Regions from separate parts of the Dactylosporangium darangshiense genome, predicted to be linked through region 1. Evidence: riboswitches for the same ligand, from Rfam matches in the RefSeq annotation. Region 1 holds a riboswitch; each other region holds the start of a gene.
The links. A riboswitch is a leader RNA that binds a small molecule or an ion and turns the genes downstream of it on or off. The one in region 1 is predicted to bind cyclic di-AMP.

Region 1 (3,961 bases):
TGTAAAGCGCGCGACGCGGATCAAGGCCGATGGGCGACAACGAAGAGCCGTGGGAACGGCAGGATCGTGCCGAACGGCTCGCGCGGGTGCAGGGCGCGCAGCTCCTCGCGGACCTCGGCGGAGAACTCCTGCGCCGCCTGCGGGTCCAGGGCGTCGAGGTAGGGGCGCAGGCCGGTGCCCTTGAACCACTCGAAGACCGGGTCGTCGCCGGGGAGCACGTGGTAGTACGTCGTCTGCCAGGCGTCCACGGTGAGGCCGGCGGCGCTGAGCAGCCGCACGTACTCCTCGGCGGCCAGCACCGGCGTGGCCGAGCGGGGCCCGGTGCTGCCGAGCGCGCCCGCGAGCCGGTCCGCCCACCGGGGCCGGGCGGCCACCTCGCCGAAGCCCGGGTCGAACGCGGCGATCGGCACCTGGAAGGCGAGCGTGCCGCCGTCGTCGAGGCCGGCGGCCCAGGCCGGCAGGAGCGTCTCGTGGCCGGCGACCCACTGCAGCGAGGCGTTGGCCACGATGACGTCGACGGAGCCGCGCTGCGGGCGCCACGAGCCGGCGTCGGCGAGCTGGAAGCGCAGCTGCGGCGTCTGCAACCGCGAGGCGGCCTCGATCATCGCCGGCGAGGAGTCGATGCCCAGGATCGCCGCGTCGGGCCAGCGCTCGGCGAGCGTGGCGGTCATCGAGCCGGGGCCGCAGCCGAGGTCGACGACGGCGACCGCCCCGGCGGTCGGGATGCGGGCCACGAGCTCACGGAACGGCCGCGCCCGCTCGTCGGCGAACCGGTTGTACTGCCCTGGATCCCAAGACGCCATGCCCCCATTCTGCGGGGCATGGCGTCCGGAGAGCGCTGCGGCCTAGAACTTTGGGCGGCCGTACCCGACGATCGGGCGGCCGGCGTACGACACTTCCTCCACCCATTTTCCGGTGGTCGGCGCGTCGACCATCTTGCCGGGCTTGGTGTACATCCCGACGTGCGAGATACCCGAGTAGAAGAAGATCAGGTCGCCCGGCAGTAGCTGGGAGGCGCTGATGTGCACCACCGTCCTGTACTGGTCGGCGGCGTTGTGCGGCAGGTTCACGCCTACCTGCTTCCAGGCCGCCATCGTGAGACCCGAGCAGTCGTACTTGCTCGGACCGGCCGCGCCCCACAGATACGGCTTTCCGAGCTGGGCGTAGGCGAAGTCGACCACCTTCTGGCGTGTCGCGTCGTCGATGACAGGCGCCTTGGCGTTGGTGACGCCGGACCCGTTGACCTTCGTCGACCCGGCGGCGGTCGCCCGGTTCTTGAGGTCCTGCAGCTTCTTGATGTCGCCCTCGATCTTCTGACGCTGCGTCTCGAGCTGCGTCTTCTGGGCGGTCACGGCGGCCAGCGTCTCGTCGAGGGCCTTCTTCTCGCCGTCGTACTTGCTTCGGGCCGCCTTGTAGCCGGCGATCTCCGCGTTCTGACTGTGCGTGATCTGCTGCAGCATCGAGAGCTGGTCGACCAGGTCGCCCGACGACGAGGCGTTGAGCATGAGCGAGAGGCCGCGCATGTTGCCGGCCGTCTTGAACTGCGCGATCGCGAACTGCTCGACGTTGGCGCCGGTCGCCGCGACCCCGTCCTCGAGGGGCTTGAGCTTGGTCTGCAAGTCGGCGGCCTTGGCCTGGGTCGAGGTGAGCTCGTCATTGACGTGGTTCCACGACTCGACGGTCGCCTCGAGCTCCTGACTCGACTTGTCGAGCTGCGCCTCGATCTCCGACAGTGAGGGATCGGCGTGCGCGACCGTGGCCGGCGCCAGCACGGTGAGTGACACGAGCCCGATCAGTAGGGTTCGCACCACCGAGCGCCTGGCGCGGTGTCCAGTGGACAAGGAAAGACCCTTCTTCACTGTGGTGCCGCCTACCGGGTTAGCTGACGGGTTCGGGCGGGAAGAGGAAGGCGCCCTACCGCAGCGATGCGGATTCACCCCGATTGACACTCTGGGTCCCCGGTTCGATGCACACCGCGACGAGGGGATCGGGGCGGTGCGTCGAGCTCGATTCGGCGGCGCTCGCCCGGCGTCATCCGGGGTGGATGACGGACTGCCGAGCAGGCCAGCGCCTAACTTAACGTGATCATCCGCCCGGCGAAAGGCGCGTGTCCCGCTCGACATATAACGCGGGGAAAAGTCCGAATTACTGCCGGTTGGCCGTCAACATCACACCGTGACATCGAAGCCGGGGATGGTGTTGACGGTTACATATTTGGGGCTTGATTCTTCTGAGAGAGCGGGTTAAATACGTGTAACTTCATACACCGACGATGCAAATAGTTCGGGGGTCCGCCAGGTGCTACGGGTCCAGAACCTCGAGGTCGTCTACGACGATGTGATGCTGGTGCTGCGGGGCGTCAGCCTCGCCGTCCCGGAGGGCAAGATCGTCGCGCTGCTCGGTGCCAACGGCGCCGGGAAGACCACCCTGCTACGGGCCGTCTCCGGCCTGCTCGACGTGCACGACGGGGCCGTGACCCGCGGCTCCGTGAGCCTTGACGACCGCCCGATCCACCGCCTGCGCCCCGCCGCCGTCGTCCGGCGGGGCATCAGCCAGGTCATGGAGGGCCGGCGCACCTTCGCCGAGCTCACCGTGGAGGAGAACCTGCGGCTCGGCGCGCACACCCGCCGCCGCGGCGCCGCCGAGGCGATGGAGCGCATGTACACGCTGTTCCCGGTGCTCAAGCAGCGCCGCGGGTCGATCGCCGGCTACCTCTCCGGCGGCGAGCAGCAGATGCTGGCGATGGGCCGGGCGCTCATGTCCGATCCGCGGTACCTGCTGCTGGACGAGCCCAGCCTGGGCCTCGCGCCGCGGATGGTCGAGCAGGTCCGCGACCTGATCGCCGAGATCAACCGGGCCGGCACGGCCGTGCTGCTGGTCGAGCAGAACGCGACCATGGCGCTGTCGGTGGCCGAGCACGGGTACGTGCTGGAGAACGGCAAGGTGGTGCTGGACAAGCCATCCGCCGAGCTGCTCGCCGACGACGACATCCGGGAGTTCTACCTCGGCTCGCACGCCGCGCACTCCTTCCGCGACGTGAAGCACTACAAGCGCCGGAAGCGGTGGTTGTCGTGAGCGATGTGTTGCAGTTCCGCGACGTCCGGCTCAGCTTCGCCGGCGTCAAGGCCATCGACGGGGTGGACTTCGCCGTCGGGGCCGACGAGCTGTTCGCGATCATCGGGCCCAACGGCGCCGGCAAGACCTCCATCTTCAACGTGATCTCCGGGGTCTACCGGCCGCAGCAGGGCCGGGTGCTGCTCGGTGACGCCGACATCACCGGCGCGCGGCCCGACCGGGTGGCCCGCCTCGGCGTCGCCCGCACCTTCCAGAACGTCGAGCTCTTCCGCCAGCTCACGGTGGTGGAGAACCTCATGCTCGGCCGGCACCACCACATCCGCTACGGCACCCTCGCGGCCATCGCGTGGGCCGGTCGGGCCCGGCGCGAGGAACTGGCCAGCCGGGCCCGCGTCGAGGAGATCGTCGACTTCCTCGAGCTGGCCCAGTGGCGCCGGCTGCCCGTCGGGCTGCTGCCCTACGGCGTGCAGAAACGGGTCGAGCTCGGCCGGGCCCTGGCCATGGAGCCGAAGCTGCTGCTGCTCGACGAGCCGGTCGCCGGGATGAACCTGGAGGAGACCGAGGACATGGCCCGCTACATCCTGGACATCCGCGACGAGCTGAGCATCCCGATGATCCTCGTCGAACACGACATGGGCCTGGTCATGGACCTGGCCGACCGGGTGCTGGTGCTCGACTTCGGCGTGCCGGTCGCGTGCGGCGCTCCCAAGGACGTCCAGGCGAACCCCGACGTGATCCGCGCGTACCTGGGCGAGTCCGGACCGAAGGTGGGCGAGACGCCATGACCATCGCCACGCTCGTGCGCGACCACGCGCAGCGCACCCCGGACGCGGTCGCGATGCGCGAGAAGCACCGCGGCATCTGGCGCGAGATCACCTGGCGGCAG
Region 2 (3,961 bases), on a different contig from region 1:
TGGATCGTCATTCCGGCCGTCCTCGCGGTCCTGTTCGTTGTGCTGGTCCTGCTGCTGCGCGCGCTGCTGGCGCCGGTGCTGCTGGTCGCGATCGCCCTGGCGTCGTTCGCGGCGGCGCTGGGCGGCGGCTGGCTGCTGTTCGGTCCGGTGCTCGGCTTCGCGGGCCTGGACGACCAGGCGATCCTCATCGGGTTCGTGGTGCTGACGGCGCTCGGGATCGACTACAACATCTTCCTGCTGTCCCGGGTGCGAGAGGACGGCGTACTGCCCGCGCTCGTCGCCACCGGCGGCGTCATCACCAGCGCCGGCGTGGTGCTGGCCGCGACGTTCGCCGCCCTCACCGTGGTCCCGGTGGTGTTCGTGATCGAGCTCGGCGTCGTCGTGGCCGCCGGGGTGCTGTTGGACACCCTGCTGGTCCGGTCGGTGCTGGTGCCGTCGCTGCTGTTGGAACTGCCGGGCGGTGGCGTGCCGATCGGCCGGGTTCCGGACGGCCACCTCGGCGTGGATGACCCACGAGATCAACCACTGGGAGCGAACCGGAGCCGGCCGCCTCATGCTGACTAGTTCCGGCGATGCCGGGCATGAAACCTCGTTGTGGTCCGGCGACCGGCTGCTGACGAGGAGGAGCCATGCACAGGTACGCTGCCTACGTCACCGAACTGATCGGGACATTCTTCCTGGTGTTCACGGTCGGCATGAGCCTGCTCATCGGGAGCCCGCTGGCTCCGCTGGCCATCGGCGCCATGCTCATGGTCATGGTGTATGCCGGGGGACACGTCTCCGGTGGGCACTACAACCCCGCCGTCACCATGGGTGCGCTGGTCCGGCGCCGTGTCGACGTGGCCGACGCCGTCGCCTACTGGGTCGTCCAGTTGGTCGCGGGGCTGCTCGGCGCGCGCCTGGCCTACTGGGCGGTGAACCCCCGAGCGGTCGGGACGCTGAACCTCTCCGGCCGCACCCTGCTCGCGGCGCTGCTCGTCGAGGCGCTGTTCACCTTCGCGCTGGTCTACGTGATGCTCAACGTCGCGACGAGCAGTAGCAACCCGAACAACTCGTTCTACGGTCTGGCCATCGGCTTCACGGTCGCCGCCGGCGCCATCGCCGTCGGTCCGCTCTCCGGGGCCGCCTTCAACCCGGCGGTGACGGCCGGTATCGCGGCGCTCGGGCTGCTCGCGTGGTCGACGGCCCTGATGTACCTCATCGTCCAGGTGCTCGCCGGTGTCGTGGCGGGCTACGCGTTCCTCGCCCTCAACCCGGACGAGGTGCGGGCCCGGCGGGTCGATGAGGAGCACGAGGAGCACGAGGAGGCGGCTCACCGGTAGCGCCTGTGCACCCGAGACACCGCGCCGCGGCGCCCGGCAGGGCGCCGCGGCCGGCGTGCACGTCCTACGCGACGGCGTTCACGACCTGCTCGGCGAGGCTCTGCCACTTGGCGTAGGCGTCCGGGTACGCCGACACCTGCACCGTCTGCGCCGCCACGGTGATCGCCATCTGCTGCCAGCCGGAGACCTGCACCAGCGCCGCGTAGAAGCGGCTCGCGGCCCCGGCCGGGTTCATCAGCTGTTCGACGGTTCCCCAGTTCGGCCGCTGCTGGAACAGGCCGACCGAGTCGTGATCGCTCCCGACGCCCTCGTTGGGCAGGTTGAGCGACGCCGGAACGTTGGAGTTCGCGAGGTTGTGCAGGTGGCTCTCCTGCAACGCGGTGGCGATCGCCACCACGAACGCGCGCTGCGGCAGGTTCTGTTGCTGCCCGACCTGGATGATCGTGATGGCGTTGTTCATCTCGGCCCGGGTCAGCCCGCCGACGGGATCGTGGACGGTCGGCGACGGCGAAGCCGCTGCCGGCGCGGACGTGGCCGGGCTCTGCGCCGGTTGCGCGCTGGCCGAAGCCGCCGACTGCCGGCTGGGCTGGTCGCCCGTGCGCGCGCCGCCGCGGGACGCGCGGTTCTCGGCGTCCGCCGCCCGCCCGGTGCCGCCCTGCTGCATGGTGTCGACCTGCGCCACGGTGTCCGGCCGGCTGCCCGGCGACGCGGATACGAACAGCGAACCGGTCGCCAGGAATGCGATGACGACCGCGGCCGTGTACAGGCCGGTCCTCGGGCGGGCCGCCGAATGGCGGCCGCGGCGGTAGCGTTGCCGGTGACGGGCGAGTCGCCGCGCCATGGTCTCATCGGGCGGCATGAGGCGACCTCACGACCGGCGGACGGTGTTGCTGGCGGTGCTTCACGAAAACCTCGACTTGCTTGCTGAGAACTCGGCAGGAGGGCACGGGCCAACGACCGTCCACAGGGGACGGTTATGGGCATGGTGCCAGGGTGTGCCGGTGCGACCGGTGTTGCGCGGAGGGGTTACCGGACTGGGCGGTGGCCTTGCCGTGCCGGTCGGTGTCCGGGGCCGCGGGTCGAGGTATGGCGCCGTGCGAGGGTCTGCACGCGTGCTCCTTCCGATGCCGCCTACCGGGTTAGCTGACGGATTCGGACGGGAGGATCGCCCTACCTCGCGGCGCGTGGCCGCTCGGATTCACCCCAGTTGTGCTTGGTTCCCCGGCTCGTGCGAGCACGACTCAGCGGGTCCGCCGCGCCGTCACCTTGATCGGCGACGGTTGGGCGCAGCGAACGTCATGACCATAACGGCTGCATAACCGCAGGTGAAGCCCCTGCGCGGAACTGACAGGGTGCGCGTGGCGGCCCGGCGTTCTGCCCCTTGCCGCGAACGTGAGCGGCGCGATCTATGCTCGGTCGATGCCATGGATCTCCGGCCGGCTGGCGTTCTCGACCCTCGGCTGCCCCGGCCTGCCGCTGCCGGAGGTCGCGGAGCTGGCGCTGCACACCGGTTGGCGCGGCATCGAACTGCGCTCGGCCCCCGACGAGCCCGTCCACGTCGGCCTGTCCGCGGCCGGGCGTCGGGCGGCCGCGGAGACCCTGGAGGGCGCGGAAGTCCTCTGTGTCGCCTCCTACGTCAAGGTGGCCAGCGGCAAGATCGATGATGAACGATGCGTCGCCGACCTGCTCGCCGAGGCCGCCCTCGCCGCCGATCTCGGCGCCCGCGCGGTCCGCGTCTTCCCCGGCGGCGATGACGAGCACGGCGACGCCCGCGCGATCGGGCGCCTGCGCTCCGCCGCGGCGCAGCTGCCCGGCGGCGTCGAGATCTGGCTGGAGACGCACGACTCGCACCCGCGCGGCGAGGACGTGCGCCGGGTGCTGTCACAGGTCGACGACCCGCGGGTCCGGGCGATCTGGGACGCCCGGCACCCCTGGGCCGCGGGCGAGGCGGTCGCCGACACCCAGCGGGCGCTGGCCCCGTGGCTCGCGCATGTCCAGGTGAAGGACAACGCGGACGCCGTCGACAAGACGCCGGTGCTCCTGGGCGCCGGCGCCGTGCCGCTGCGCGAGATCCTGCGCGCGGTCGAGGGCGGCGGCTACGACGGCTGGTACAGCCTCGAGTGGGAGCGCAAGTGGCACCCCGGCATCCCGCCGCTGGCCGACGCGCTGGCCGCGGGCAACGACTGGGTCAGGTCCCTGGACGACTGACGGCGGCGCGCAGCGCGGTCAGGATTTCGTCGTCGATGCGCGGCGGCTCGTCACCGAGGTACACCGCGGTAGCGATGCGGTGCTCGCCGGGCGGGTAGTCGGCGCGCAGCATGGGCAGGACCGTGCGCGGGTGGAGCACGTTGGTGCCGGCGAAGGGCACGACGAGCTCGCCGGCCCGCACGCGGTCGGGGTCGAGGTCGACGATGACGGTGCTCAGCCCGCCGCTCTGCGCGCCGCAGCCGACCGGGCCGTGCGTGGCGGGCAGCGCCGCCGCCGACCACGGCAGGCTGAACGCGCCCTCCGCGCCGGCCAGCGCGCGGGCGGTGACGAGCCGGTGCAGCCGGACGTGCCAGCCGTCGCGGAACGGCGCGAGGGACGTCTCCACGGTCACGTCCGGCCACGGCGACCACCGCGCCCGGACGACGCCGCCG
Region 3 (3,961 bases), on a different contig from region 1:
CCTTCGCGAGGGCCAGGGTGACCATGCGGGCGGCGTCGGTGCGGTGCACGGCCGCCCAGCCGGTGGTGCCGTCGCCGGGGTAGCCGGAGACGCCCTTGTCGCGGGCGGCCGCGGCGATGACCGCGACGAACCCGTGGTCGCCCATGCCGTGCACGGTCGGCGCGAAGCGCAGGCTGACGGTGTGCACGTCGCGCTCGACGAACTCCAGCGCGAGGTTCTCGCTGCCGCCGCGCGGCGTGTCCGGCCCGTGGAACGGCGAAGCGTCGGCCTCGGTGGCGGGCCGGCCCTGCGCGACGGTCATGAGACCGGAGGCGAGCAGGAACCGCCGGCCGCTGCCGGCGAGGGTGTCGCCGATGGTCTGCACCGCGGCCCGCTCGGCCGCGTTGGAGTTGGCCGGGTTGGCAAAGTCGTGCTTGTTGGCCAGGTGGATGACGGCCTCGGCGTCATCCGCGCCGGCGCGGATGCCGCCCAGGTCGTCGAGGTCGCCGCGGCGGACGCGGACGCCCTTGACCTCGAGGGCCGCGGCCGAGGCGTCGGAGCGGGCCAGGCCCGTGACCTCGTGGCCGGCGGCGAGCAGGTCGTCGACGACGGCGGAGCCGATCCAGCCGGAGGCCCCGGTGACGAATACGTGCATGACGTGCACTCCTCGAAGTGTTGATGTCAGTGACAGACATACCGTAGCCCGTAATGTCAGCCGCTGCCATCACTACACTGGAGCGCGTGGTGCGATGGGAACCGGGAGCCCCGCAGCGGCTGCAGCGGGCCGCGCTCGCGCTGTTCGCCGCCCGCGGCTTCGAGCAGACGACGGCGGCGGAGATCGCGCAGTCGGTCGGGCTGACGGAGCGCACCTTCTTCCGCCACTTCACGGACAAGCGCGAGGTCCTCTTCCACGGCCAGGAGCGGCTCGTGCAGGCGTTCGTGGAGGGTGTGCAGGCCGCACCGCCGGACGCCGCCCCGATCGAGATCGTCGCGGCGGCGCTGCGCTCCGGCGCGGACTTCTTCACCGACGAGCAGCGCCCGCACTCGCGCACCCGCCAGACGATCATCGACCGGAACCCGGCCCTGCAGGAGCGCGAGCTACACAAGCTCGCCACCCTCGGCGCGACGCTCGCCGACGCCCTGCGTGCGCGGGGCGTCGGCGACCTCACGGCCGACCTGGCCGCGCAGACCGGCATGACCGTGTTCGCGATCTCGTTCGCCCGTTGGATCCGCGAGGGCGAGGAGCGCCCCCTCGAAGCCATCGAGACGGACGTGCTGGCCGAGCTGCGTGCCCTAACCGCCTAAGGGCGGCCGTATCCGTAGAGCGTGTCGATATCGATCGGCGAGACCTTGACCACTGTGCGGCTGTTCGGCGCGTGGATGATCTGGTTGTTGCCGATGTAGATGCCGACGTGCCCGAGGCCGTTGTAGAACACCAGGTCCCCGGGCTGGAGCTGGCTGCGGGAGATGTGGCGCACCTTCTGGTACTGCTGGGCGGCGTTGTGCGGCAGCGTGACGCCGGCCGCCTTCCACGCCATCATGGTCAGCCCGGAGCAGTCGAAGGTGTCGGGCCCGGCGGCGCCCCAGACGTAGCGCTTGCCCAGCTGTGCCCAGGCGTAGCTGACGGCCTTGCCCGCCGCGCCGTTGACCTTCGGCGGCGGACCGGGGTTCGACACCGGGTTGGTCGTCGGCGCCGGCTTCTTCGCCGCCGCGGCCGCGGCGGCCGCCGCCTCGTCGGCCTTGCGCTGCATCTCGTCGAGCCGGGCGATGTCGCCCTCGATCTGCTTCTTGCGGGTCTCGAGGTCCGCCTTCTGCCGGCTCTGCGCGGCGAGGACCTCGTTGAGGCGGCGCTTCTCGGTGTCGAAGGCGTCCTTCGCCTTGCCGTACGCCGCCAGGTCCGCCTGCTGGCTGCGCGAGATCTGCTCCAGCGTGCCGACCCGGTCCACGAAGCTGCCGGAGTCGGCGGCGCCGAGCATCAGCGACCACGTGCCGAGGCTGCCGCCGGTCTTGTAGGCGCTGACGGCGACCGCGTTGGCGTCGGCGTGCGCCGCGTCCATCCGCGACTGCAGCGGCACCAGGTCCGCCTCCAGCGACGTCAGCGACGCCTGCGTCGCGGCGAGGTCGCCGGTGACCTTGTTGTACTGCTCGACGACGAGCTCAACTTGTTTGTTGCCCTTGTCGATCTGGGCCTGGATCTCTTCGGGGCTCGGATCGGCCTGCGCGGCACATGCGGGCGCGACCATGGCCGCGACCACCGCCCCGACGATCGCGGAGCGCAGCGCCGTTCGTCCGTTGAACACGGCAGAGTCCTTCTTCGCGGACCGCCTACCGGGTTAGCTGACGGGTTCGGGCGAGAAGGAGGCGCGCCCTACCGTGTGTCACGGATTCACCCCGGGGTCGTGCTGCGGTGGGTCCCCGGCTCATGCACCGAACGCCAGCTCGGCGCCCGACAAACGACTCGGCGGCGCCCGCCCGGGCCACCCGGGCTGGATGACGACGGCCGGCGGACTAGCACCCAACGTAACGGCCGGGTCTCGACCACGAAACCGCCCGACGGGGTATCTAAGCAACACTTAACGAGAACTAAAGCGCGCGTCGACATTGCCGGTCATGATCGCGAGCGCGCCCGGCAGTTCGGCCACGACCGATGCATCCAGGCCGGCCACGGTCTCCTCGGCCAGCGCGCACCAAACCTCCTTGACCCGCTCGACCAGCGCCGCGCCGCCCTCGGTGAGCTCCACGACGGTCGCCCGCCTGTCGGTCGGCGCGGGCGCCCGGCGGACGTGCCCGGACGCCTCGAGCTTGCGGATCATGAGTGTCACGCTGGGCGGCTCGCAGCCGAGGGCGTCGGCAAGCTGCGCCTGGATCATCGGCCCGGTCCGCGCGAGTTCCAGCAGCAGCGCCTCCTGCCCGGGGTGCAGCCCGAGCGGTGCCAGCAGCGCGGCGGCACGCGCCCGGTGCCGCAGGCTCAACAGGCGGATGGCCTGGTTGATGGCATCGGCTCGCACGAAGTCCACGGACCCTCCTTGACGGGATCGTTATGCGCATAACATTATGCGCATAACTAAATTCTACACGAGCAGAGGGGCCGACATGACCGTGAAGGTCGCCGTTATCTACTACAGCGCAACGGGCACCGTGCATGCGCTGGCCCGCGCAGTTGCCGAGGGGGCCGCCGGGGCCGGGGCCGAGGTGCGGCTGCGGCGGGTCGCCGAGCTGGCGCCGGACAGCGCCATCGACGAGAACCCGCTGTGGCGCCGCCACGCCGACGCCGCCGCGGCGGTCGAGCAGGCCGAGGTCGAGGATCTGGCCTGGGCCGACGCGTTCGCCTTCGGCACGCCGACCCGCTTCGGCGCGCCGGCCGCGCAGCTCAAGCAGTTCATCGATCAGGCCGGCGGGCAGTGGCGCGCGGGCCGCCTGGCCGACAAGCCGGTGACCGCGTTCACGTCGGCGATCAACCGCCACGGCGGCAGCGAGGCGACGATCCTGTCGCTGTCCAACGTCTTCTACCACTGGGGCGCCCTGATCGTCCCGCCTGGCTTCACCGACCCCGCCGTGTACGCCGCCGGCGGCAACCCCTACGGCACGTCCTTCGTCACCGGCCCCCCGACCGGCGCCGCCCCCGACGCCGCGGCGCTGGACGCCGCGCGTTACCAGGGCCGCCGCCTGGCGAGCATCGCCTCGCGCCTGCTGGCGGCCGCGTGATCACCGCCGACGTGCCCATGCGCACGCGCGCCGGGCTGGTGCTGGCGCTGGCGTGTGCCGGCCAGTTCATGGTGATCCTCGACGCGTCCATCGTGAACGTCGCCCTGCCGTCGATCCGCCGCGACCTCGGCTTCACGCCCGCGGGCGTGGCCTGGGTGGTCGACGGCTACCTGCTCACCTTCGCCGGCTTCATGCTCGCCGGCGGCCGCGCCGCCGACCTGTTCGGCCGGCGCCTGATGCTCGCTGCCGGTCTGGCCCTGTTCTCCGCCGCGAGCCT

Region 2: another riboswitch for cyclic di-AMP. It lies ahead of ABD901_RS25895 (hypothetical protein); the one in region 1 lies ahead of ABD901_RS31395 (C40 family peptidase).
Region 3: another riboswitch for cyclic di-AMP. It lies ahead of ABD901_RS41700 (C40 family peptidase); the one in region 1 lies ahead of ABD901_RS31395 (C40 family peptidase).

Annotation. Positions count from the first base shown of each region.
Region 1 covers NZ_BAABAT010000020.1:75,335-79,295, reverse strand. The annotation lists gene ABD901_RS31400 (methyltransferase domain-containing protein) at 21-803, opposite strand; gene ABD901_RS31395 (C40 family peptidase) at 846-1,808, opposite strand; cyclic di-AMP (ydaO/yuaA leader) riboswitch at 1,852-1,996, opposite strand; gene ABD901_RS31390 (ABC transporter ATP-binding protein) at 2,341-3,075, shown strand; gene ABD901_RS31385 (ABC transporter ATP-binding protein) at 3,072-3,860, shown strand; gene ABD901_RS31380 (AMP-dependent synthetase/ligase) at 3,857-3,961, shown strand, end outside.
Region 2 covers NZ_BAABAT010000014.1:185,167-189,127, forward strand. The annotation lists gene ABD901_RS25885 (MMPL family transporter) at 1-564, shown strand, start outside; gene ABD901_RS25890 (MIP/aquaporin family protein) at 630-1,322, shown strand; gene ABD901_RS25895 (hypothetical protein) at 1,387-2,181, opposite strand; cyclic di-AMP (ydaO/yuaA leader) riboswitch at 2,436-2,579, opposite strand; gene ABD901_RS25900 (sugar phosphate isomerase/epimerase family protein) at 2,742-3,530, shown strand; gene ABD901_RS25905 (DUF2264 domain-containing protein) at 3,511-3,961, opposite strand, start outside.
Region 3 covers NZ_BAABAT010000035.1:30,434-34,394, forward strand. The annotation lists gene ABD901_RS41690 (SDR family oxidoreductase) at 1-634, opposite strand, end outside; gene ABD901_RS41695 (TetR family transcriptional regulator) at 721-1,284, shown strand; gene ABD901_RS41700 (C40 family peptidase) at 1,281-2,279, opposite strand; cyclic di-AMP (ydaO/yuaA leader) riboswitch at 2,287-2,434, opposite strand; gene ABD901_RS41705 (MarR family winged helix-turn-helix transcriptional regulator) at 2,553-2,996, opposite strand; gene wrbA (NAD(P)H:quinone oxidoreductase) at 3,073-3,684, shown strand; gene ABD901_RS41715 (MFS transporter) at 3,681-3,961, shown strand, end outside.